DNA from 4 places in the Rhizobium sp. SG2393 genome. Region 1 is predicted to be linked to each of the others. Evidence: predicted binding sites of a transcription regulator. Region 1 holds the regulator's gene; each other region holds the start of a gene.
What was found. The regulator LexA, encoded in region 1, represses DNA repair genes until DNA is damaged. The targets are predictions, from matches to a motif close to TGTTCNNNNTGTGTTCNG.

Region 1 (5,695 bases):
CCAAGGAGACGACGATGGCAAAGGTACTGGTTCTCTACTATTCCGCTTACGGCCACATTGAAACCATGGCCAATGCCGTTGCCGAAGGTGCACGCTCGGCCGGTGCCGACGTGACCGTCAAGCGCGTTCCGGAACTCGTCTCCGAAGACGTCGCCAAGGCCTCGCACTACAAGCTCGACCAGGCCGCCCCGATCGCCACCGTCGACGAACTCGCCGACTACGACGCCATCATCGTCGGCGCCGGCACGCGCTACGGCACGGTCGCCTCGCAGATGCGCAATTTCTGGGACCAGACCGGCGGCCTGTGGTTCAACGGCAAGCTGGTCGGCAAGGTCGGCGCCATGTTCACCTCCACGGCCACCCAGCATGGCGGCCAGGAAACGACGATCATGGGCTTCATCCCCACCTTCCTGCACCATGGCATGGTCTTCGCCGGCCTGCCCTACGCCTTCCAGGGCCAGATGGGCGTTGAAGCCGTCAAGGGCAATTCGCCCTACGGCGCCTCCACCATCACCGACGGCGACGGCTCGCGCCAGCCCTCCGAAATCGAGCTGGAAGGCGCCCGCTACCAGGGCGCCCACGTCGCCAAGCTCTCTTCCAAGCTCTCGGCCTGATCCATCCGGCCTGTGCCCCTCCGGAGCCCTGCCTGCAGCCATGCAGGCAGGGCTCTTTTCGTTGTCGTCTCCCCTCGCCCGCAAGGCGTGTCCGCGGCGCCGTCTCCCGTGATAGACTGTCGCCGTCTGCGCGACGGAACCGGTCGGCCCTGCGCGTCGTTTTCCCGCTGCACCGGCAACGGCGCCGAAGGATGCCCCCCGAGGAGAACCCCAAGGAGAACCCGATGACAGTCATTCGCTACACGATCGTCGAACATGACGGCGGCTGGGCCTACCAGCTCGACGGCGCCTTTTCCGAAAGCTTCCCCACCCACAAGGCAGCCCTGCGCGCCGCCAAGATCGCGGCCATCGAGCAGCAGGTGGGCGGCGAGGATGCCGAAATCCTCTATCAGGACGACAAGGGCAACTGGCACACCGAACACGCCGATGGCGGCGACCGCCCCGAGACCGAAGTCGTCGACGGCTGAGATCGCAACGGTCACCATCCTGATTCGGCAGCAACCACACACGCCTTGCCTGAATCGCCACATTCGGGCATGAGGGCCCGGATGTGGCCGCTTGCCGAAACTGGTAGACGGAAGGCACTTAAAATGCCTCGGGCAACGCCCGTGTGGGTTCGATTCCCACAGCGGCCACCAGAATTTCAGCCTAACCGCCCCGCCTTCATCCTTTCTTAGCCCCTTGCGGAACACAAATGGAACAGATAGTGTCCGTTCTGGATTTGTTTCCGATTCTGGAGGCCAAGCATGCTGACCCGCAAGCAACAGGAACTGCTGCTCTTCATCCATGAGCGGATGAAGGAATCCGGCGTTCCGCCATCCTTCGACGAGATGAAGGATGCGCTCGATCTGGCCTCCAAGTCGGGCATCCATCGCCTGATCACGGCACTGGAAGAACGCGGCTTCATCCGCCGCCTGCCGAACCGGGCGCGCGCGCTCGAGGTCATCAAGCTGCCGGAAGCCTACCAGCCGACGCTCGCGCCCCGCCGCGGCTTTTCGCCAAGCGTCATCGAAGGCTCGCTCGGCAAGACGGCACCGGCTGCGGCCAACGTGCAGCCCCCCAGGCCGGCCGCAAAGAGCGAGGATGGCGGATCCGTCTCCGTTCCCGTCATGGGGCGCATCGCAGCCGGCGTGCCCATCTCCGCCATCCAGAACACCACCCACGAAATCGCCGTGCCCATGGAAATGCTCGGCAACGGGGACCACTACGCGCTGGAGGTGAAGGGCGATTCGATGATCGAGGCCGGCATTCTCGACGGCGACACGGTCATCATCCGCAATTCCAGCACCGCCAACCCGGGCGAGATCGTCGTCGCCCTCGTGGATGACGAGGAAGCAACCCTCAAGCGCTTCCGCCGCAAGGGTGCCTCCATCGCGCTCGAGGCCGCCAACCCCGCCTACGAGACCCGCATCTTCGGTCCCGACCGCGTCAAGATCCAGGGCAAGCTCGTCGGCCTCATCCGCCGCTACCACTGACACGCACGCCGCCCGTCGCTCCGGGCAGCCGGGCCTCATCGCATCAGGACCGGCGTCGGCCGGCAGGGCGTCACAGGCCTGTCGTGGACGAAACGCAAAAATCCCCCGGTTTGATTGGAGAGCGCTTGCGCTTACTTTGAAATCGGTCTAAACGCCCCTCACATCCGGCGACAAGCCGGACCGCAGCGAGGCCTCGTGGCGGAGTGGTGACGCAGAGGACTGCAAATCCTTGTACCCCGGTTCAATTCCGGGCGAGGCCTCCAACAAACTCAAGAGCTTGACGGACGACACCAAGGCGCGCGCTGAGCGCGTCCGCGGCCTTCTGCGCGGCGCTGGCGAATGCCGCAAGGTGCCTGTCGGCGCTCAAGCTGTCAGCCCTCAGTAAGCTTCGACGGGATGGTGCCGTGGTCTGGCGGCTCGCTTGGCAGAGCAACGGCCACGCGGCGCGGCCCGTACGAGCATCCAGACGCACTCCCCGCATCGCAATGCGCGGCCTCATATTGAAACGGGCGGCCCCACATCAAAAAGGGGCGGCCTTGCGGCCACCCCTTGTGTCCTGTCGACATCTCCTGCCGACGGCTGCAAATCAGAGTTCCGGGCAGCCACGCACGTTGGCGAACACGATTTCATCCGGGCCGCGGCGCGTCATGCCTTCAACAACGATCCGGCGCGGCGTCACACGCACGACCTCGGGATCGCGCAGGCCGGCCTGGCGGGCGGCGAAGCGGGCTTCGCGCTCGCTGCAGCCACGGGCGCGGTCACGCAGACGATCGCGCTCGGCCTCGCGGTCGCGAACGATCGGACGCACGCCATCGGGGCCGATCCTCAGTTCGAGATCCTGGGCGGCGGCCGGTGCGACACCCGCGAAAGTGCCCATGGTCATGGCAATGGCAAGCGCCGAAACAGAGAGAATCGTCTTCATGAAGCCTCCTCGCCCATCTGTGATACGGGCAGTGTTGATCCTGTCGGCGGCTCTTGAGTTTGCTCATGGGATGAGCCGCCGGTTTTCGGGAGGGGTAACGCACGGAATGAAGGCTGGTTCCGGCGCGCAACGGTTTTTGATGAGGGGATGCTTACGAATCGCGGCGCGTCTGTCCCTGGCGCTGCTGCCGGCGGCGCGCCCACCACACGGCAAGGCGCCGGCGCCATCGCCGCACGGCCGGCAGGTCGTTGGACAGCACGAGAAGACCGAGCGGCACCATCCAGAAGCCGAGAATCGGCAGAAAGCCCAGGCAGCCGAAGATGATCAGCGCAATGCCGATGCCGATGCGCAGGCCCCGCGACTGCGGCAGGCGCATGCCAAAGGAGCCCAGCATCAGCTTGCCGGTGCGAGGATCGATGCCGAAACGCGGCTTCGGCTTGTCGTTGCTCTCATGTGTCTGTGTCATGGTGCCGGGAGATGGTTGCTTGTCCACAGTTTGGCAAGGGCTGGAGCCCGACACGGCCGATTCATTGCGGGCCGAATGCATTTTTTTGATTTTTGCGCTTGGCAAATCCGGAAAGCATCAGTATGAGCAGCACCACATCAGCGGCGCAAGCAAACGCCTTCGCCGCAGACGTTCCCTGGTAGCTCAGCGGTAGAGCATTCGACTGTTAATCGACAGGTCGCCGGTTCGAATCCGGCCCGGGGAGCCAAATTCTTCCAAACTTTTCCGTTGATGAGAGAAAAACTCACGCCCATGTGAGCCGCTTCTTGTTGATCGGATTCTCATTTCAGGAAATGATCGGACGAGGTGAAACCTTTGATCCGGGAACACCGTACCTGCGTACACGGTCGGCAATCTCGAAAGTCAGGGTTTTGAATGTCAACGGAAAATCAGGAATCAACAGATCGCGGGCGGTACACCCCCGTCATCGTGTGGTTCCGGCGTGACCTGCGCCTGTCCGACAACCACGCGCTCTCCGCCGCCGCTGACACGGGCCGCCCTATTATCGCGATCTACATCCGCGAGCCGGAAAAGACGGGCAATGGCCCGCTCGGCGCCGCGCAGGCGTGGTGGCTACATCATTCGTTGCAAGCGCTTGCCGACGGCCTCTCGAGCGCCGGCGTGGAGCTTCTTCTGAAGACCGGCAGCGCCGATGCCGTTCTCGACGATCTCATCAAGGAAACAGGCGCCGGCGCGGTCTACTGGAACCGCCGCTATGACCCCAAGGGCATCGCCGTAGACGGCCCCCTGAAGGACCGGCTGAAGAGCGACGGCATCGAGGTCCGCAGCTTTGCCGGCCAGCTCATGCACGAACCGTCGACCCTCAAGACCAAGAGCGGCGGCCCGTTCCGCGTCTACACGCCCTTCTGGCGCGCGCTGGAAGCCGATGGCGAACCGGATGAACCGATCGCCGCCCCCAAGAAGCTGGCGTCCTTTGACAAGAGTCTGAAAGGCGAACGCCTCTCAGACTGGTCCCTGCTACCCGAAAAGCCGGACTGGGCGAAGACCTTCCACGAAGTCTGGGAGCCCGGCGAGGCGGGCGCCGCCAAGCGTCTGAAGAGCTTCGTGAAACAGGCGCTTGCCGGCTACAAGACCAATCGCGACCATCCCGATGGCGAGACGACCTCGATGCTCTCGCCGCATCTCGCCATGGGCGAGATCAGCCCGGCCATGGTCTGGCATGCAACACGCGGCGTTAAGGCGCCGCCGGATGACATCACGCATTTTCGAAAAGAACTTGCCTGGCGCGATTTCTCCTACCACCTCCTCTTCCACAATCCCCACCTCGACCGCCGCAATCTTCAGCCGAAGTTCGATAGCTTCCCCTGGGTCAGCAACAAGACGGCGCTGAAGCACTGGCAGCGCGGCGAAACCGGCTACCCGATCGTCGACGCCGGCATGCGCCAGCTCTGGCGGCACGGCTTCATGCACAATCGCGTGCGCATGATTGCCGCCTCCTTCCTCATCAAGGACCTGATGATCGACTGGCGCGAAGGCGAGGCCTGGTTTCGCGACACGCTGGTCGATGCCGACCCGGCTTCCAATGCGGCGAGCTGGCAGTGGGTGGCCGGCTCGGGTGCGGATGCAGCACCCTTCTTCCGCATCTTCAATCCCATCCTGCAGGGCGAGAAATTCGATCCCGACGGTGCCTATATCCGCCGCTTCGTGCCGGAGCTTGCAAAGCTCGACGCCAAGGTCATCCACCGCCCCTTCGAGGCGAAGCTGGATCAGCTGAAAGCGGCGGGCGTCACGCTCGGCAAAACCTATCCGACGCCCATCGTCGACCATCACGAGGCGCGCGACCGTGCGCTGAAAGCCTTCAAGTCCCTAGAGGAGCCGCAATGACCGCGACCATCCACACACTGCCCTCTTCCTCCGACACCGGGCGCCGGCTGAAGATAGCGGTCATCGGCAGCGGCATTTCCGGTGCGTCCGCCGCCTGGGCCCTGCACGGCGTGCACGATGTGACGCTGTTCGAGAAGGACGCCCGCGCCGGCGGTCATACGGCCACCGTCGATATCGACTATCTCGGCACGCATATCGCCGTGGATACGGGCTTCATCGTCTACAACGAGGCCAACTACCCGAACCTGACGGCGCTGTTTGCCGAACTCGGCGTCGAGACCCATGCGAGCGACATGAGCTTTTCGCTCTCGCTCGATCGCGGCAAGCTGGAATG
Region 2 (5,695 bases), on a different contig from region 1:
TGCTCGTGACGTTCAACACGGCCGCCGCGCAGGCGACGCAGCCGGGCACGGTGAAGTCCAATCACGGCGCCTGGTCGATCGTCTGCGACCAGCCGGCCGGCGCCACTGCCGAGCAGTGCGCGCTGATGCAGAACGTGATTGCCGAAGACCGCCCGGAAGTCGGTCTTTCCGTCGTCGTGCTGAAGACCGCCGACCGCAAGGCGAAGATCCTGCGCGTGCTGGCGCCGCTCGGCGTGCTCCTGCCCAACGGGCTCGGGCTGAATGTGGACGGCAAGGATATCGGCCGCGCCTATTTCGTGCGCTGCTTCTCCGACGGCTGCTATGCCGAGGTGGTGCTGGAAGAAGAGCTTCTGAAGACCTTCCGCGCCGGCAAGACCGCCACCTTCATCGTCTTCCAGTCGCCGGAAGAAGGAATCGGCATTCCTGTCGATCTGAAGGGGTTCGGCGAAGGGTATGACGCGCTGCCGTGAGGGGCGGCAACCGCCTGCGCCCTTCCGCAACTTGCCCTGCACGCGCCGCATCTCTACATGAGAGGGAATGACGCCTTCAGGAGCCTGCCGATGAACACCGATCTTCTTTCCCTCTTCGATGCGGACGAAGCGACCGTGCAGGCGGTGCTGCGCGAGACGCTTTCCAGCGCCGATGACGGGGAGCTTTACCTCGAGCATGCGCAGGCGGAATCATTGTCCTTCGACAATGGCCGCCTGAAGGGGGGCAGCTTCAACACCGACCAGGGTTTTGGCCTGCGGGCGGTGGCCGGCGAGGCTGTCGGCTATGCGCATTCGGGCGACCTTTCGCTTTCGGCGCTGAAGCGGGCGTCGGATGCGGTGGCGCAGGTGACGCGGGGCTATTCGGGCTGCTATGCCGCCGCGCCGCAAGGCACGAATGCGCGGCTTTACGGGGACGGCAATCCGATCGGCGAACCCAGTTTCGAGGCGAAGGTGGCCCTCTTGACCGAGATCGACGCCTATCTGCGCGCCAAGGATCCGAAGGTGCGGCAGGTGACGGCGACGATCGGCGCAAGCTGGCAGGTGGTGGAGATCATCCGCGCCGACGGCCATCGCATGCGCGATGTCAGGCCGATGACGCGGCTCAACATTTCCGTCGTCACCGGCGAAGGCGACCGGCAGGAGTCGGGCTCCTACGGCATTGGCGGGCGGCGCGGTTTTGCGGATTTCATCGCCACGGAAAACTGGCAGGCGGGCGCCGACGAGGCGCTGCGCCAGGCTCTCGTCAATCTCGAGGCCGTCGATGCGCCGGCCGGCACCATGGATGTGGTGCTGGGCAACGGCTGGCCGGGCGTCATGCTGCACGAGGCGGTCGGCCATGGGCTGGAAGGCGACTTCAACCGCAAGAAGACCTCCGCCTTTGCCGGGCTTCTGGGCGAGCAGGTCGCGGCCAGGGGCGTCACCGTCGTCGATGACGGCACGATCGGCGAACGGCGCGGCTCGATCACCATCGATGACGAGGGCACGCCCTCTGCCTACAATGTGCTGATCGAGGACGGCAAGCTGGTCGGCTACATGCAAGACCGGCAGAATGCGCGCCTCATGGGCATGAAGCCGACCGGCAACGGCCGCCGCCAGGGCTATGCCCATGTGCCCATGCCGCGCATGACCAATACCTACATGCTCTCCGGCAGCCATACGCCCGACGAGATCATCGCGTCGGTGAAGAAGGGCATCTATGCCGTTTCCTTCGGCGGCGGGCAGGTGGACATCACCTCCGGCAAGTTCGTCTTCGGCTGCACCGAGGCTTACCTCATCGAGAACGGGAAGATCGGCGCGCCGGTGAAGGGCGCGATGCTGATCGGCAACGGGCCGGACGCCATGCGCCGCGTGACGATGGTCGGCAACGACACCAAGCTCGATACCGGCATCGGCAATTGCGGCAAGGCCGGCCAGTGGGTGCCGGTCGGCGTCGGCCAGCCGCACCTGCGTATGGACGCGATCACCGTGGGCGGTACGCAGGCGTAAGGCGACGGGCGCGCGCCCAAGACCACAAGCGCAAGCGCAGGGATGATGCGGGCCGGATGGGTGGCGTTCGGGTCCCGCTGTCAGCGGATCCCTGCCCTCGTCTCTGCTTCCGGATGAAAGCGCCATTTGCGCGCGATGGCGGCCGGAAGGTCGATGTCCTGCTGGCCGGCGAGAAGGAAGACGTGGCCGAGGAGATCGGCGAGTTCATCGGCCAGCGCCTGGCGGCAGGCGGCCTCGTCCAGCCCCTTGCGGCGGCCGCGGCCGGTAAGGCGGTTCCAGGCTTGCGTCACCTCGCCTGTTTCCTCCTGCAGCTTGAGGATGAACCAGTCGGGGTCACGAGCGATGCCATTGTCGCCGGCATAGGTTCGGGAGGCGGTCTCGAAACGCTCGATCAGGTGGGCGAACATGGTCACTCCGCTTGTTTCTCTTTTGTTCTGCGCGATTCTCCTCCGTCAGGCCAGTGCCTGCGACGAAACGAGACAGGTAGCCGGTCGTTTGTGGAAGGTTCCTTCCCCATCGGTTCAACAAGGCTTAAGGCATGGGTGCTAGTCAGGGTTGACGTTCAGCCGTGCGGCCGGACACCGAAGGCACAAGGGAAACCCGATGTCGATTGTGACGAGAGCGAGGATGGTGGCGCGCCACACCGCGATCCGCGGTGGGCTGATTGCCTCCTTTGCGCTGTCGCGTGCAGGGCTGCTCAAGGCGGCGCGCGGTCGCGGCGCGGTCTTCACTCTCCATCATGTCCGCCCGGAAGCGTCGCGGCCCTTTGCGCCGAACGGCCATCTGGAGATCACCCCGGACTTTCTCGAAACGGCGATCCTGGCGCTGAAGTCGCAAGGCTACCGGTTCATTTCTACAGACGCGCTTGCCACGATCACCGAGGATGGCGATCCGCGTCCCTTTGCCTGCTTCACGCTGGATGACGGCTATCGCAACAATCTGGAGCATGCCGCGCCTGTCTTTGCCCGGCATGGCGTGCCTTTCACCGTCTATGTCACGGCCGGTTTCATCCATCGCAGCCACACGCTGTGGTGGGAAACCGCGACGGAACTGCTGACGCGCAACAATCGCGTCACGCTCGATTTCGGCGACGGACCGCGCAGCTTCGCGCTGGATGATTACGCTGCCCGCGACAAGGCCTTCGACCATATCGCCGGCTTTATTCGTGGCACGACAGGCCAGCTCAGCGAAGCCGAGGCGGTGGCACGGCTGGACGCCGCGGCGCGGGCGCATGGCATCGATCCGGTGGCGATCACCGAGCGGCTTACGCTCTGCAGCGACGGGATTGCGGCGCTCGCCGCCGTCAAGGGCGCGACGATCGGGGCGCATACGGTCACGCATGCGGCCCTCTCCCGGCTTCCCGAGGCAACGGCGCTTGGCGAGATGGTCGCGTCCGCCGATGCGATCGAAGCCATCACGGGAACGCGACCGCGCAGCTTCGCCTACCCCTATGGCGACCGCTCTGCCGTCTCCATCCGCGAGCAGCGGTTGGCTGAACAGGCGGGTTTCCTGACCGCCGTCACCACCCGACCCGGCATCGTGGCCACCCGACCGGCGCTGACCTTGCAGCCGCGGATTTCCCTCAACGGCTACTACCAGCGGGCGCTTTATGTGCGCGCACTGGCCTCGGGCATCCCGTTCCGCCTGATGGCCGGCGGGTGATGCTTCGCCAAGCTGTGCCGACGGGCGGGTATCCCCTGCCCTTCCGGGCAAGGGAATGCCTGCGTTGAAGGCGCCCTCACGTCAGCAATCAACTCGCCCTGACAGATCGAGATCGCCGCTCCCGGCTTCCTTACAGGACGCATGCTCTGTCGGTCCACGCGTCATTCCGGCCGCCTGGGGCCTCATCCGTGGATGTCGTTACGGATACATCCGCACCTTCTCCCAGCCGCCGTCCGGCGTGGCGCGGCGGAATTCGACGCGATCATGGAGGCGGAAGGGACGGTCGTGCCAGAATTCGATCGAAGTCGGGGCAAGGCGGAAGCCGGACCAGTGCGGCGGACGCGGGATTTCGCCGATCGGGTAGCGGGCCGTGTATTCGGCAACCGCCTTTTCCAGCGCGAAGCGGCTCTCGAGCGGGCGGGACTGTTTGGAAGCCCAGGCGCCGATACGGCTGCCGCGCGGGCGGGTGCGGTAATATTCGTCGGCTTCGGCATCGCTAACGGAGGCGATGGGGCCGCGCAGGCGCACCTGCCGGCGTAGCGATTTCCAGTGAAAACACATGGCTGCCTTACCGCTGCCCAGAATTTCGCGTCCCTTCTGGCTTTCGTAGTTGGTGTAGAAAACAAAGCCGTCCGTGTCGAAACCCTTCAGGAGAACCATGCGCACATTGGGCAGGCCGTCTTCATCGACGGTTGCCAGCGAGAGCGCATTCGGATCGTTGATTTCACTGGCCGTCGCCTCCTCCAGCCAGGCACCGAAGAGGGTGAAGGGCTCGGCCGCTTGCGTGAAGTCACCTGTTGTTAACCCTTTGTCATCCATGATCGTCTTCCGATGCTGCTTTCTGCGCCTGACCTGATGTCGTTGCGACCGCATGGTTCGGGACAGACAGCGACGGTAAACGCCAATGATGCGCGTATCGAAGCCGCCTTCGAACCGGACGGGATTGCCGTGGTAGACATAGCAAAGTCGCTCGAAGAGACAATGACGGATCGCCTGCCCCGGCGTGGCGCAGCGTCGCGGGTGCTGCTGGCTGCCGCCATTTCGCTTTCGCTGTCCGGCTGCATGGGCACGGCCGGCGATGTCCTGAAAATGGACAATGTCGATCGCAACCTCACCACCTCCTCCGTGCCGGCCGCGCTCGACGAGACGACCGACGAGGCCGCCGTGCGCAATGCGGTGTCTGCCGCCGATCTCGAAAGCCTCGGCCAGACCGCCATTCCGTGGGCCAACACACGTTCGGGAAGCGCAGGCGTGATCAGCGCCGTGCGCGAAAATTCCGATTCGGGCCTCACCTGCCGCACCTTCGTGACGACCCGTCACTCCTACGAGGGTATCGCCCGCTTCGAAGGCAGCGCCTGCAAGGTGTCCGACGATCGCTGGAACCTCGTGAAATTTGCGCCGCAGGGATAGGCGAAACGTAAGACGAAATTAACCATTCTTCGTCAAAGTCGCCCTCATGTGCCCCAATTCCGGTCAGAGCACCCGCGGAGCGGGCCCTTTTCTAACCTCACATTAGCAAGTTTGACCCAGCATTTGCGACGGGACCGCGCATGACACGCGCGGCCAGGATCGGACCGCTTTCCAGGAACCGGCAGGAGGGAAAGCGCAGCCACGGGGTGAATTTGTGATGCGTGATCCCTATGCGACACTCGGTGTCCGGCGCAATGCCGGCATGGACGAGATCAAGGCGGCGTGGCGCAACGCGGCGAAATCCGCGCATCCCGATCACAATCAGAACGACCCGGAAGCCGCCGAGCGCTTTGCCGAGATCGGCCGCGCCTATGAGGTGCTGAAGGATCCGAAGCTGCGCAGCCGCTATGACCAGGCCCGGCGCGAGGCGGACCTGCGCCGCATGGAAGAATTGAAGGCGAAGATGCAGGCGGCGAATGCCGCCGCGCAGGCCGAGGCCGAAAAGCCGATCGGGCCGGAGACGGCGGAGGAAGTGGTGGATCGCCTGTTCGGCGAGGGCAAGGCGCGCACCGCCGGCCCCTCCTCTTCGCAGAACCAAGGCCAGAGCCAGGGGCAGACCCAATCCCAGCAGCACGGCCAGGCGCAGC
Region 3 (5,695 bases), on a different contig from region 1:
CGGCGACGTTGACCTGCGACAGGCCGGTCGCCTGCTCCTGGGCGGAGGTGGCGATGGTGTGCATGTGCTTGTTGATGTGGGCGATATGATCCACGATCATCTTCAGTGCGGCGCCGGTGTCGCGCACCAGCTTGACGCCGTTGTCGACCTCTGCCGTCGAGTTCTGGATCAGGCTGCGGATTTCCTTGGAGGCGCTGGCGGAGCGCTGGGCGAGTTCGCGCACTTCCTGGGCGACGACCGCGAAGCCCTTCCCGGCATCCCCGGCACGCGCGGCCTCGACGCCGGCATTGAGCGCCAGAAGGTTGGTCTGGAAGGCGATCTCATCGATGACGCTGATGATGTTGGCGATCTGCTGCGAGCTTTCCTCGATGCGCTGCATGGCATTTTCCGCCTCGGCGACAACACGCACCGAATTGGTGGCGCTGCTGCTTGCCTGCTCGGCGACCGCCCGGGCTTCGCCGGTCAGCTTGCTCGACTGGGTGACGTTCGAGGTGATCTGCTCCATGGCGGCTGCGGTTTCTTCAAGCGATGCGGCCTGCTGCTCGGTGCGCTTGGACAGATCCTCGGCGCCGACAGCGATTTCGCGCGTGCCGCCTTCCATGCTGAGAACGGCCGCGTTGACCGCACCGACGGTGCGCGACAGCTGCTCGACGGTGGCATTGAAATTCCCGCGCAGGCTTTCATAGACCTCGGCGAACCGCGTCTCGATCCGGCAGGTCAGGTCGCCGGCGGCCAGACGCTGCAGGCTGTCGCCCAGCGCTTCGGCGGCCACGCGCAGCTCCTGGGCTTCACGCTCGGTGCGCTCCTGATCGGCAAGCCGCTTGCGCTCGGCTTCACCGCGCATCTCTTCCGTCTGTTTCTGAAGGGCGAGACCTTCCAGCCCGTTGCGCTTGAAGACTTCGACGGTCGCAGCCATCTGCCCGATCTCGTCACGGCGGTCGAGTTCCTGAACCGTGACGGCGTAGTCACCCTTGGCCAGCGTACCCATGGTTTCGCGCAGGGCGTTGATCGGACGGGTCAGCCAGGTCCGCACTGCCAGGTAGGCACCGAGGAGCACCAGCAGCGTGACGCCCAGCATGCCTAACAGCAGCCCCGAGGTCATGGCGTTCACATCACTTGTCAGATCGGCGCTCTTGTCATTCGCCTGCTTCAGAAGTTCGTTCGCGAAGGTGCGGATCTTGTCGCTGAGAGCCGGAAAGCCGGGCTGGCATTCCTTCGCGAACAGATCCGTCGCGGCAAGGACCTGTTCGGCATTGCGCGTGGCGCGGCCGGCGGCCACCGCATTGGTGCAGGCCGTATCGAGAATGGCGGTGCCTTCCTGCAGGAATTCCTTCAACGGTGCGGCGTCCGGCAAGGCGACGATCGCTTCGTTCATCAGACGCGAGAAATCATCCCTGGAGCGTGCAAGCTCCTTGTCAGCGACAGCGATCGCGTCGGGGTCGCGCAGCATGATGATGTCCGCCATCGAGGCGCGGGCGAGCTGCAGGGCGCGGTTGGCCTTGGCCAGCGAGACATTGGCCTGCATTTCGTGCGAAATCAGATCAGAGTAGCGCTGATCGACTGTCCTCATCGTTGAGGACGCGTAGAAGGCTGCCCCTCCTGCGAAGGTGGCGAAGCCGCCGAGAATGACGAGGATCTTTGCGTTGATGGGAAGGTTGCGCATTGTGGCTCCGCTTTAGCCTTGGGGACTTCGCTCTTACAAAAGGCGATCTCTACGTTGATTTGAAAAAACGATTTCATTCATATAGCTAGACTGGCAAGCTTAATGCTTTGCTAAAGGCTGCCCCAATCCTGCCTGAATCCATCGTCGGATGTGCTCGTTGCGGCAATAACTAGGCGTGTTTCTCGGCTGACAAGTTTCCCTCCGTCCTGTTTCGGCACAGAAGGGCGACAAGGTAAATGCAGAGTAAACAAGGGTTTATAGCGGGAGTCCGGCGCCGATGTCGGCCAGCCGTCGGTCCACGGACAAGCCTCGCAGACGACGTCAGACAGGCGGGAGGGAGATGGCCGGCGCCGGGGCACGCGCGTCATCAGGCCAGGCAACGGATTGAAGACCGGCAAAGCGTGCCTGCCGGACCAGCTCGGCCTCCAGCCGCTCCATCCGGCCGGCGCTTGCCCGCAGGCCGGGCTCCAGCCAGAAGCGGCGCACATCGAGGCTGCCGGCACGGCGGTTGGCCTTCATGTCGATGCGGCCGATCAGGCGGTCGCCTTCGAGCAAGGGAAAGACATAGTAGCCATAGACACGCTTCGGCTCGGGCACGAAGACCTCGATGCGATAGTGGAAGCTGAAAAGGCGGTGTGCGCGGTTGCGGTCGCGGATCAGCGGGTCGAAGGGGCTCAGCACCCGGATGCGGGCGGGTGGCGTTTCCAGGCCCGACAGGCTGTCGGCGAAGCCGGCAAGTGCATGGCACGCACGCGGACGGCTTCCGTCACCGGGATCTATCAGGACCTCCTCCAGCCGATCGCGGTTTTCCATCAGCCAGGCCTTCGCCTCCTCCGGGGTCACGAGATCGAAGAAGGCGGCGATCTCGCCCGGCGTGGCAAAGCCCAGACGTTCCAGCGCGGCGCGGCAGCACCAGTCGATGAAATCGGCGCGGCTGACCTCTTCCTCGTAGTGATGGGCGGGAATGACGCGTTCGGTGAGGTCGTAGATCTTCTGGAAATTCTCGCGGCCGGCAATCGCCAGCCTGCCCATGCGCCACAGGCTTTCCAGCGCCGTCTTGGAGGGATGCCAGTTCCACCAGCCGCCCGAGGCATGGTCGTCGGTCTTGAGATCCCGCGACAGGACGCGCCCGCCCTCGCGGATGCGGGCATAGGTTTCCTCGAAGCTTTCGTGGAAGCCCTCGCCACGCCAGCGCTGCCAGCGGGCGACAATCGTCTCCTCCTCCCAGCGGAAACGATGCTTCCAGTATTTGAAGAAGCGGCAGGGAATGATCGAGGCATCATGCGTCCAGTGCTCGAAGAGCGCGCCGTCCTCTTCCAGCAGCGCCTTCAGATCGGCGGGCCGATAGGTCTGGTTGCGGGCAAAGAGAATCTGGTGATGCGCGCGCTCGACCCACTGGATGCTATCGACCTGCACGAAGCCGAGATCGTCGATGAGCCGCAGCAGGCCCGCCTTGCCAAGCGCCCGGTTCGGCGGGGCAGCCAGGCCCTGCCGGTTCAGGAAGACGAGACGGGCATCGGGGAGCGAGAGACGAGTCGGCATGGATGAAGCATAGGCGTGTTCTTCTTTTGTTCAAGACACATCTGCCCGCCGCTTCGCAAAGGGCGCAAAGGTCAGTATAGAGCGGGCGCAGAGACGGGATTGCGCGGGGAGACTTCATCGGTGGATATCCGCTTCGACGCGGCAGGCGTCAGCTTCGAGGGACGCCCGGCGCTTCAGCCACTGACGCTGTCGCTGACCGAAAGGCGCATCGGCGTGATCGGCCTCAACGGCTCCGGCAAGACGACCTTCGCCAAGCTGATCAACGGGCTCGTGAAGCCCACCACGGGCTGCGTGACGGTGGATGGTCTGGATACGGTGAAGGATGCCGATGCCGTGCTCGGCCGTGTCGCCTTCGTGTTCCAGAACCCGCAGAACCAGCTGATCATGCCCGGCGTTGCCGAAGACATCGCCTTCGGCCTCACGGGGCGCGGCCTCTCGAAGGCGGAGATCGCGGAGCGCGTGGACGCGATGCTTTCCAGCCTCGGCATTTCCGATCTGGCGCGGCGGCGGGTGCACGAACTTTCCGGCGGCGAGACGCAGCTCGTGGCCATGGCCAGCGTGCTGGTGACGGGTGCCGGCATCCTCATTCTGGACGAGCCGACCAACCAGCTCGACCTGCGCAACCGCCGTCAGGTCATGGAGGCTGTCGCGCGCCTTCCGCAGACGGTCATCACTGTCGCGCACGACCTCGATCTTCTCGTGGATTACGATCGCGTGCTGCTCTTCGACGGCGGCCGCCTCGTTTATGACGGCAAGCCTGCCGCGAGCATCACCCGCTACCGGGAGATCGCCGCGTGCTGACGAGCCTGCATGTGGAGGGCAACAGTCTCTTTCACCGGCTTTCGACGCGGCCGAAGCTCGCGATCCTGCTGCTTGCCGGCGTTTTTGGCTTTCTGACCCAATCGCCGCTGCTGCTCGGCGGCGGGCTTGCGGTCGCGGCGCTCCTCTATTTCACGCTCGGACTGCCGCTGCGGACGGCGCTTGGCCGGCTGCGCCCAGTGCTTGTCACCATCGCCATCCTTGCTGCCGTCAACCTGCTGCTGCAGCCGGCGCTCGACGTGCTGGTCGTGGCTCTGCGGCTGCTCATGCTCGTGCTGCTCGCCGCCACCGTGACCGCCACGACGACGATCGCGGCCTTCATGGAAGAGATCACCCGGCTGCTTCGCCCGATCGAGCGGCTGGGCCTGTTGCGGGCCGAAGACGTCGCGCTGGCGCTCGGCCTCGTGCTGCGCTTCGTTCCCGACATCTTCAACCGCTACGGCGCGATCCGCGAGGCGCATCTGGCGCGCGGGCTGAAACCCAAATGGTCCACCCTGCTCGGACCGCTGATCATCCTGACGCTGAAGGACGCCGATGCCATCGCGGCGGCGATCGACGCGCGGGGACTGCGGCGGGGAAAGGGGCGGATAGGCGCCCCGTAGCCCTGCGGTTACGGCTTGTGCTGCGAGGAAATTGCGATAATCAAGCATGCGTGATTGTGTAACACGCCTGCACGCCGCGCCTGCGGAGGCCGGTGACCAGACAGAAGGAGACCTCCTATGACCACCAGGGACATCGTGCTCGTGGCGCTCTTTACCGCCATCGTCATCGTGCTCGGCCTCATGCCGCCGATCACGCTCGGCTTCATTCCGGTGCCGATCACGGCGCAGTCGATGGGGGTCATGCTGGCGGGCTGCATCATCGGGGCCAAGCGCGGCGCGGCGTCGTTTGCGCTGCTGGTGCTGATGGTTGCCATCGGGCTTCCGGTGCTGGCGGGCGGTCATGGCGGTCTTGCCATTCTCTCCGGCCCGACGGCCGGCTACATTTTCGGCTGGATCATCGGCGCCTTCGTGACCGGCCTCATCGCCGAGCGGATGGTGGGCAACGGGGCGAGCGAAGCGAAGCAGTTTGCGGGCTTCGCCGTCGCCTCGCTCGTCGGCGGCATCGGCGTGGTCTATGCCTGCGGCATTCCGTGGCTGTCCTTCGTCACGGGCACGCCGATCGGCGCAGCACTTTACGGCAACCTCGCCTTCATTCCGGGCGACCTGGTGAAGGCGGCGATCGCAACGCTTGCCGCCCGCGCCGTTCTCGCCGGCTACCCGATGCTGCCGCGCCGGGCCTGACGGCACGCCTTCCGGCCGCGGCGGATGCACCGTCGCGGCTGTTGAAAAGCGCGGCTCTTTTGCCGCCCTTCATGGACGCGACACGGTCGCCGCCCTAAAACCGTGGAGCCGGCGCCAGACACTGCCTCCGGCTTCAGGAGATTGGGTCCATGACGACGGTTCTCTACGAACATCCCGTTTTTCTCGAGCACAAGGTGCCCGAGGGGCATCCGGAGCGGCCGGACCGGCTGAAGGCACTGAACCTTGCGCTGGAGCACCAGCGTTTCGCGCGGCTCGTGCGCAAGGAAGCTCCGCAGGCCAACGAGGATTACGTGCTGCTTGCCCATCCGGAAGAACATCTGCGCGCCGTGATGCGCGTCATCCCCGAAGAGGGCATCAACCATTTCGA
Region 4 (5,695 bases), 480 kb from region 1:
CGGCCATCGCCTTTCTCGACCGGCACGATCCAGCCTGGAAGGTCGTCAATCTCGGCAATGAGCGGATGAAGATCTTCCGTCCGCTTTTGCCGCTTCAGGGTGCGCGCGGCGGTTACACGCTCTGCGCCGCCTATTATTTCCCGATGACGACGGGCGGCATTCTCTGGTCGCGGGAAGGGGCGCGCGCCTTCGTGGAGGGGCATCGCACGATCTTTGCGCCGGTCGACAATTTCTTCCGCCACTGGATCACGCGGGCCGGCGGTGGATATGCCTTCCTGCCCCGGCCGATCTCGACCACGGATGCGGAAAGCGACATCACCCATCCCGGTACGCAGCAGCGCAGCCGGCGCGGGCGCACGGCGCTTTATGGCCTGCGCAAGCAGCGCCGCCTTCTGGTCGACAAGCTGATCGCCACTGTCGCGAAGCTCTCCGATCGACGACGGGCAGGGGGCTGAGGCGCATGGCCATCCAACGCATCTTCCACATGCAGCTTGGCACGGATGGCGGCACGGAACGCTTCTTCCTGCGGCTGACCAAGGCGTTTCATGCACGCGGCATCGAACAGCAGTTCGCCATCCGCCCCGGCACGAGCTGGCGCGGCGCACTCGACGGCATGGGTCGGGTGCATGAGGGGCACTATCTGCGCCGCTGGCCGAACTGGTGGGTCAAAGTCCAGCTTCTCAAGCGCGAGATGCACCGCTGGCCGGCCGATGTCGTGATGGGCTGGCGGGCGCCGACGGCGCGTCTCATGCCGGCCTCCGGTCCGGCGGTTCGTATCGTGCGGCTCGGGGACTATCCGCATCATCTCGGCCACTTTACCCATGTGGACTGCATCGTCGGCAACGCGCCGCAGGTGCTCACCCATTGCGCGGATCTTGGCTGGACGGGGCGGCGCGAGATCATCTCGAACTTTGCGACCGACAGCGGTTCGGTGGCCGTCCCGCGCGCCTCTCTCGACACGCCCGAGAATGCGACGCTGGTCTTCGCGCCCGGTCGTTTCGTCTCCACAAAGGGCTTCGACACGCTGGTGCGGGCCGTGGCGAAGAGGCCCGATCTCTGGCTGTGGCTGGCGGGCGACGGGCCGGATCGCGCCGATCTCGAAAAGCTGGTGGATGACCTCGGCATGCGGACGCGCACCCGCTTCATCGGCTGGGTGTCCGATCCCTCGGCCTATGCGAAGGCCGCCGATATCTATTGCGTGCCGAGCCGGCAGGAGCCGCTGGGCAATGTGCTTCTCGAAGGCTGGATGGCCGGCGTGGCCGTTATTTCCACGTTGACGGAGGGGCCGTCCTGGGCGGCGACCGACCAGGAGAATGCGCTGATGGTCGGCATCGACGATGTGGATGGTTTTGCCGCCGCTCTTGCCGAACTTGCCGCATCGGCCAGCCTGCGCGCCTCCCTGGTCGAGGGTGGCCGCAGGCGGCTGGCCGAGCGTTTCTCGGAGGCCGGCGTCGTTGATCAGTATCTCGCGCTTTTCGAGCAGCTGAAGCGCGAGCGGGCCTGACGTATTTCGGTGCGCTCAGGTGATGGGATCGCCGGCCGCGGCGGCGGCGTAGACCTCGCCCAAAGCACCGGCTTCGCCTTCGATCGAGAAATTCTCGCGCGTGTGGACGAGGGCGCGGCTGGCCGCTTCGATCCGCCGCGTCTCATCATCCATCCACGCGCCCGTCTTGGCGATCATCGCGGCGAGATCGTTGCGTGCGATGATGCTGCCGGTTTCCTGCTCGCCCGTGACGATCAGTTCGGGAAAGGCGCCGACATCACTTGCCACCACCGGCACGGCGGTCGCCATGGCCTCCAGGGGCGTAAGGCCGAAGCCTTCCCAGCGCTGCGGGGCGACGAAGAGGTCGAGAGCGCGATACCAGTCCGGAATGTTGGTGTGCTCTCCGACGAAGAGGATGCGTTCCGACAGGCCTGCGGCGGCCACGCGGTTCTTCAGCTCGGCTTCGAAGCCCAGATGCTTGCCGGTGGCGCGGCCAGCGACGATGGCGATCCAGTCCGGACGGGTCGGCAGGAGCGCCAGCATGGAATCGACGAAGAGATCGGTGCCCTTCTGGTGGCGCACGCGGCCGAAGCAGCCGACCATGAACCTGCCGTTGGGAAGGCCAAGGGCTGCGCGGGCGGCTTCCTTGTCCGGTGCCGGGGAAAAACGGGTCGTGTCGATGCCGTGCAGAATGGTCCGGTTCGGCACCTTCAGATAGGCGGCAGTGCGCCCGGAGACGGCGATGACGCCGTCCATGCGGGAAATGAGGAATTTCGTCCAGCCGGTGTGCACGCGCTGCGAGGCAGAGGTAAAGACCAGCGCGAGTTTCATGCGCAGGAGGTCGCGCAGCACGATGCCGGCCAGCATTTCGAGATTGCGCCGCGCATGCCAGACACGCGGTGCGCCATGCGCCGTCGCCTGCCACAGGCGCCAGAGATCGAGCGCGCTGGCATGCGGAAGATGCGCCGGCAGGCCGGGGCCGATGACCGCGATGCGCTGGCCGAGACGGCGCTGCACGGGCACGAGCTGGATGATGGTTGATGTAACGCCCGACAGACGCACCTTGAAGTTCGGCGCGATGACGTCGATGTCACGGAGATCCACGCGGGTCATGATGGACGCATCCCGCAATGCGGCCGCAGCCGCACCGCGTGACGATCGGCCGGATAGCCGATCAGCCCCACTGTACGGCGAGGATTTCGTAGGCCTTCGAGCCGCCGGGCGCGTTGACCTCGATCGAGTCACCGACTTCCTTGCCGATCAGGGCGCGGGCGATGGGCGAGGAGATGGAGATGCGGCCGGCCTTCACGTCGGCTTCCTGGTCGCCGACGATCTGGTAGGTCTTTTCCTCCTCAGTGTCTTCGTCCACCAGCTTGACGCGGGCGCCGAACTTCACCTTGGAACCGGACATCTTGGAGAGATCGATGACTTCGGCACGCGCGATCAGGTCTTCCAGTTCGCTGACGCGGCCTTCATTGTGGCTCTGGGCTTCCTTGGCGGCATGATATTCGGCGTTTTCCGAGAGGTCGCCATGGGCGCGCGCTTCCGAAATCGCCTCGATGATGCGCGGACGCTCGTCCTGCTGACGCCAGCGAAGCTCTTCCTGCAGCTTCACATAACCGTCGTGAGTCATCGGCACCTTTTCAACCATTTCCATTGTCCTCATCACGTGGCCGCGGAGACCGCGAACACAAAAAGAAACAGGTTCCGAAGCGAACTCCGGAACCATCCCAAAATCACGATATAGGGCTCTATATCAGATTTTATCAGCCCGACGCTAGGAAATTTGATCCAGCCACCGCGTGCCAACGTGTTGGAGCTTGTCGGATCTTGACGACAAAGTAAAGAACATATAGTGAACATGCATTATGAAAAAGTCGCTGCAGGAACGCCTCGCCATTCTCTCCGACGCCGCCAAGTATGACGCCTCGTGCGCGTCGAGCGGCACCACGAAGCGCAATTCGGCCGCATCCGGCGGGCTCGGCTCGACGGAAGGCTCCGGTATCTGCCATGCCTACGCCCCGGACGGTCGGTGCATTTCGCTTCTGAAGATTCTGCTCACCAATTTCTGCATCTATGACTGTGCCTACTGCATCAACCGTTCCTCCAGCAATGTGGAGCGGGCGCGCTTCACCCCGGACGAGGTGATCTGGCTGACGCTGGAATTTTACCGGCGCAACTATATCGAGGGACTTTTCCTGTCGTCCGGCATCATCCGCTCCTCTGACGACACGATGGAGCAGATGGTGAAGGTGGCGCGCGAGCTGCGCACCGTCCACAATTTCCGGGGCTACATCCATCTGAAGACGATCCCCGAGGCGTCGCAGCGGCTGATCGAGGAGGCGGGGCTTTATGCCGATCGCCTGTCGATCAATATCGAGCTTCCGACCGATAGCGGCATCAGCGCCTATGCGCCGCAGAAGCAGCCGGAAGGCATTCGCCGCTCCATGGGCGATCTCCGGCTGAAGATGGAGGAGATGGCGGAGCCGACGCTGCGCACCCGCAAGCGCCGCACCTTCGCGCCGGCCGGGCAGAGCACGCAGATGATCGTCGGCGCCGACGGGGCCAACGATGCGACGATCCTTGGCACCAGTGCGCGGCTTTACGGCAGTTATCGCCTGAAGCGCGTCTATTACTCTGCCTTCAGCCCCATTCCCGATGCCTCGCGCGCACTGCCGCTCGTCAAGCCGCCGTTGATGCGGGAGCATCGGCTCTATCAGGCCGATTGGCTCTATCGCTTCTACGGGTTCGATATCGGCGAGATCACGCAGGGGCAGTCGGGCGGCATGCTCGACCTCGACATCGATCCGAAGCTCGCCTGGGCGCTTGCCAATCGCGGCCGCTTCCCGGTGGATATCAACAAGGCGGAGCGGGAAATGCTGTTGCGCGTGCCCGGTTTCGGCACCAAGACGGTTGCGTCTATCCTGTCGGCGCGCCGGTTCCGGCGGCTGCGGCTGGAAGACCTGAAGCGGCTCGGCGTATCCCTTCGCAAGGTGCAGCCCTTCATCGTCGCGGAAGGCTATACGCCGGCGGTGCTGACGGACCGGGCCGATCTGCGCGCCCGCTTTTCGCCGGCACCGGAACAGTTGTCGCTGCTGTGATGCACCGGATCGTGCTGAAGGGCCGGGGCGATTTCGCCGAGTGGCGGGAGGCGGCGCGCGGGCTTCTGGCGCGCGGCGTCGCGCCAGGAGAGGTGGAGTGGCTGAGCGAAGCGGGCGCAAACGATCTCTTTGCCGGCGGATTTGCGGAGACTGGCCTGCCGGACAGCGGTGGTGGCAGTACGGGGCAGGCCCTGTTCGAGCCGGCGCCGGCTGTACCCGCGTCGGCAGGCACGGTGCCTGCGGCGTTCCCGCGGCTTGCCGAAACCGTCCTGTGCCACAGCGATCCCGGCCGCTTTGCGCTGCTCTACCGCCTGCTGGTGCGGCTTCAGGCGGATCGCAGGCTGTTGGAGGTGGCATCGGATGCCGATGTCGTGCTGGCGGCGCGCCTTGCCAAGGCGGTCCGGCGCGACAGTCACAAGATGACAGCGTTCGTGCGCTTCAAGGAGGTACCGCTGCCGCCGGAGACGGTCGGGCGGCGGCGGTTTCTGGCCTGGTTCGAGCCGGATCATTTCATTGTGGCGCGCATGGCGCCGTTCTTCCGTCGCCGCTTTGCCGACATGGACTGGGTGATCGTGACGCCGAAGGGATCGGCCTCGTGGGACGGCGAGCGGCTTGCCGTCTCCGATTTGCCCGCGGAGAAGCCTGATCTCGAGGATGCGACGGACGATCTGTGGCGCACCTATTACGCCTCGATCTTCAATCCGGCACGGCTGAAAATCGGCATGATGCAGAAGGAAATGCCGAAGAAATACTGGAAGAACCTGCCGGAAGCGGCGCTGATTCCAGAGCTCATTGCATCGGCCGAGCGACGTGTCATCGACATGGCGGCCCGTGCTCCGACCGAGGCGCCGGCCTTCCATGCGCGGCTTCGGGCCATGGAAGCGGCGCGCAGCGAGGAGGGTGGCGGGCCGCCGCCGTCCGGTGCGCAGACGCTTGCCGGTATCAGGGCCGAGGCGGCCGGCTGTGCGCGTTGCCCCATCCATTGCGGCGCCACGCAGACCGTTTTCGGAGAGGGGCCGGAGCGGGCGGCAGTCATGTTCGTCGGCGAGCAGCCGGGGGACGAAGAGGATCTGGCGGGGCGCCCCTTCGTCGGCCCGGCCGGAAAGGTCCT

Region 2: the regulator LexA is predicted to act here: its motif matches at 2,396-2,413, upstream of ACED18_RS13010 (MazG nucleotide pyrophosphohydrolase domain-containing protein).
Region 3: the regulator LexA is predicted to act here: its motif matches at 3,222-3,239, upstream of ACED18_RS13080 (energy-coupling factor ABC transporter ATP-binding protein).
Region 4: the regulator LexA is predicted to act here: its motif matches at 3,328-3,345, upstream of ACED18_RS06110 (putative DNA modification/repair radical SAM protein).

The regions. Positions count from the first base shown of each region.
Region 1 covers NZ_JBHGAP010000001.1:820,001-825,695, forward strand. The annotation lists gene wrbA (NAD(P)H:quinone oxidoreductase type IV) at 15-614, shown strand; gene ACED18_RS03925 (DUF2188 domain-containing protein) at 839-1,081, shown strand; tRNA gene ACED18_RS03930 (tRNA-Leu) at 1,167-1,252, shown strand; gene lexA (transcriptional repressor LexA) at 1,361-2,089, shown strand; tRNA gene ACED18_RS03940 (tRNA-Cys) at 2,279-2,352, shown strand; gene ACED18_RS03945 (hypothetical protein) at 2,676-3,011, opposite strand; gene ACED18_RS03950 (hypothetical protein) at 3,163-3,477, opposite strand; tRNA gene ACED18_RS03955 (tRNA-Asn) at 3,650-3,724, shown strand; gene ACED18_RS03960 (cryptochrome/photolyase family protein) at 3,892-5,361, shown strand; gene ACED18_RS03965 (NAD(P)/FAD-dependent oxidoreductase) at 5,358-5,695, shown strand, end outside.
Region 2 covers NZ_JBHGAP010000005.1:62,452-68,146, forward strand. The annotation lists gene ACED18_RS13000 (invasion associated locus B family protein) at 1-470, shown strand, start outside; gene tldD (metalloprotease TldD) at 561-1,976, shown strand; gene ACED18_RS13010 (MazG nucleotide pyrophosphohydrolase domain-containing protein) at 2,057-2,383, opposite strand; gene ACED18_RS13015 (polysaccharide deacetylase family protein) at 2,580-3,638, shown strand; gene pdxH (pyridoxamine 5'-phosphate oxidase) at 3,837-4,457, opposite strand; gene ACED18_RS13025 (RT0821/Lpp0805 family surface protein) at 4,470-5,048, shown strand; gene ACED18_RS13030 (DnaJ C-terminal domain-containing protein) at 5,266-5,695, shown strand, end outside.
Region 3 covers NZ_JBHGAP010000005.1:76,846-82,540, forward strand. The annotation lists gene ACED18_RS13070 (methyl-accepting chemotaxis protein) at 1-1,663, opposite strand, end outside; gene ACED18_RS13075 (winged helix-turn-helix domain-containing protein) at 1,985-3,205, opposite strand; gene ACED18_RS13080 (energy-coupling factor ABC transporter ATP-binding protein) at 3,326-4,006, shown strand; gene ACED18_RS13085 (energy-coupling factor transporter transmembrane component T family protein) at 4,000-4,626, shown strand; gene ACED18_RS13090 (biotin transporter BioY) at 4,744-5,307, shown strand; gene ACED18_RS13095 (histone deacetylase family protein) at 5,457-5,695, shown strand, end outside.
Region 4 covers NZ_JBHGAP010000001.1:1,303,412-1,309,106, reverse strand. The annotation lists gene ACED18_RS06130 (glycosyltransferase family 25 protein) at 1-455, shown strand, start outside; gene ACED18_RS06125 (glycosyltransferase) at 461-1,504, shown strand; gene ACED18_RS06120 (glycosyltransferase family 4 protein) at 1,520-2,596, opposite strand; gene greA (transcription elongation factor GreA) at 2,658-3,134, opposite strand; gene ACED18_RS06110 (putative DNA modification/repair radical SAM protein) at 3,352-4,584, shown strand; gene ACED18_RS06105 (UdgX family uracil-DNA binding protein) at 4,584-5,695, shown strand, end outside.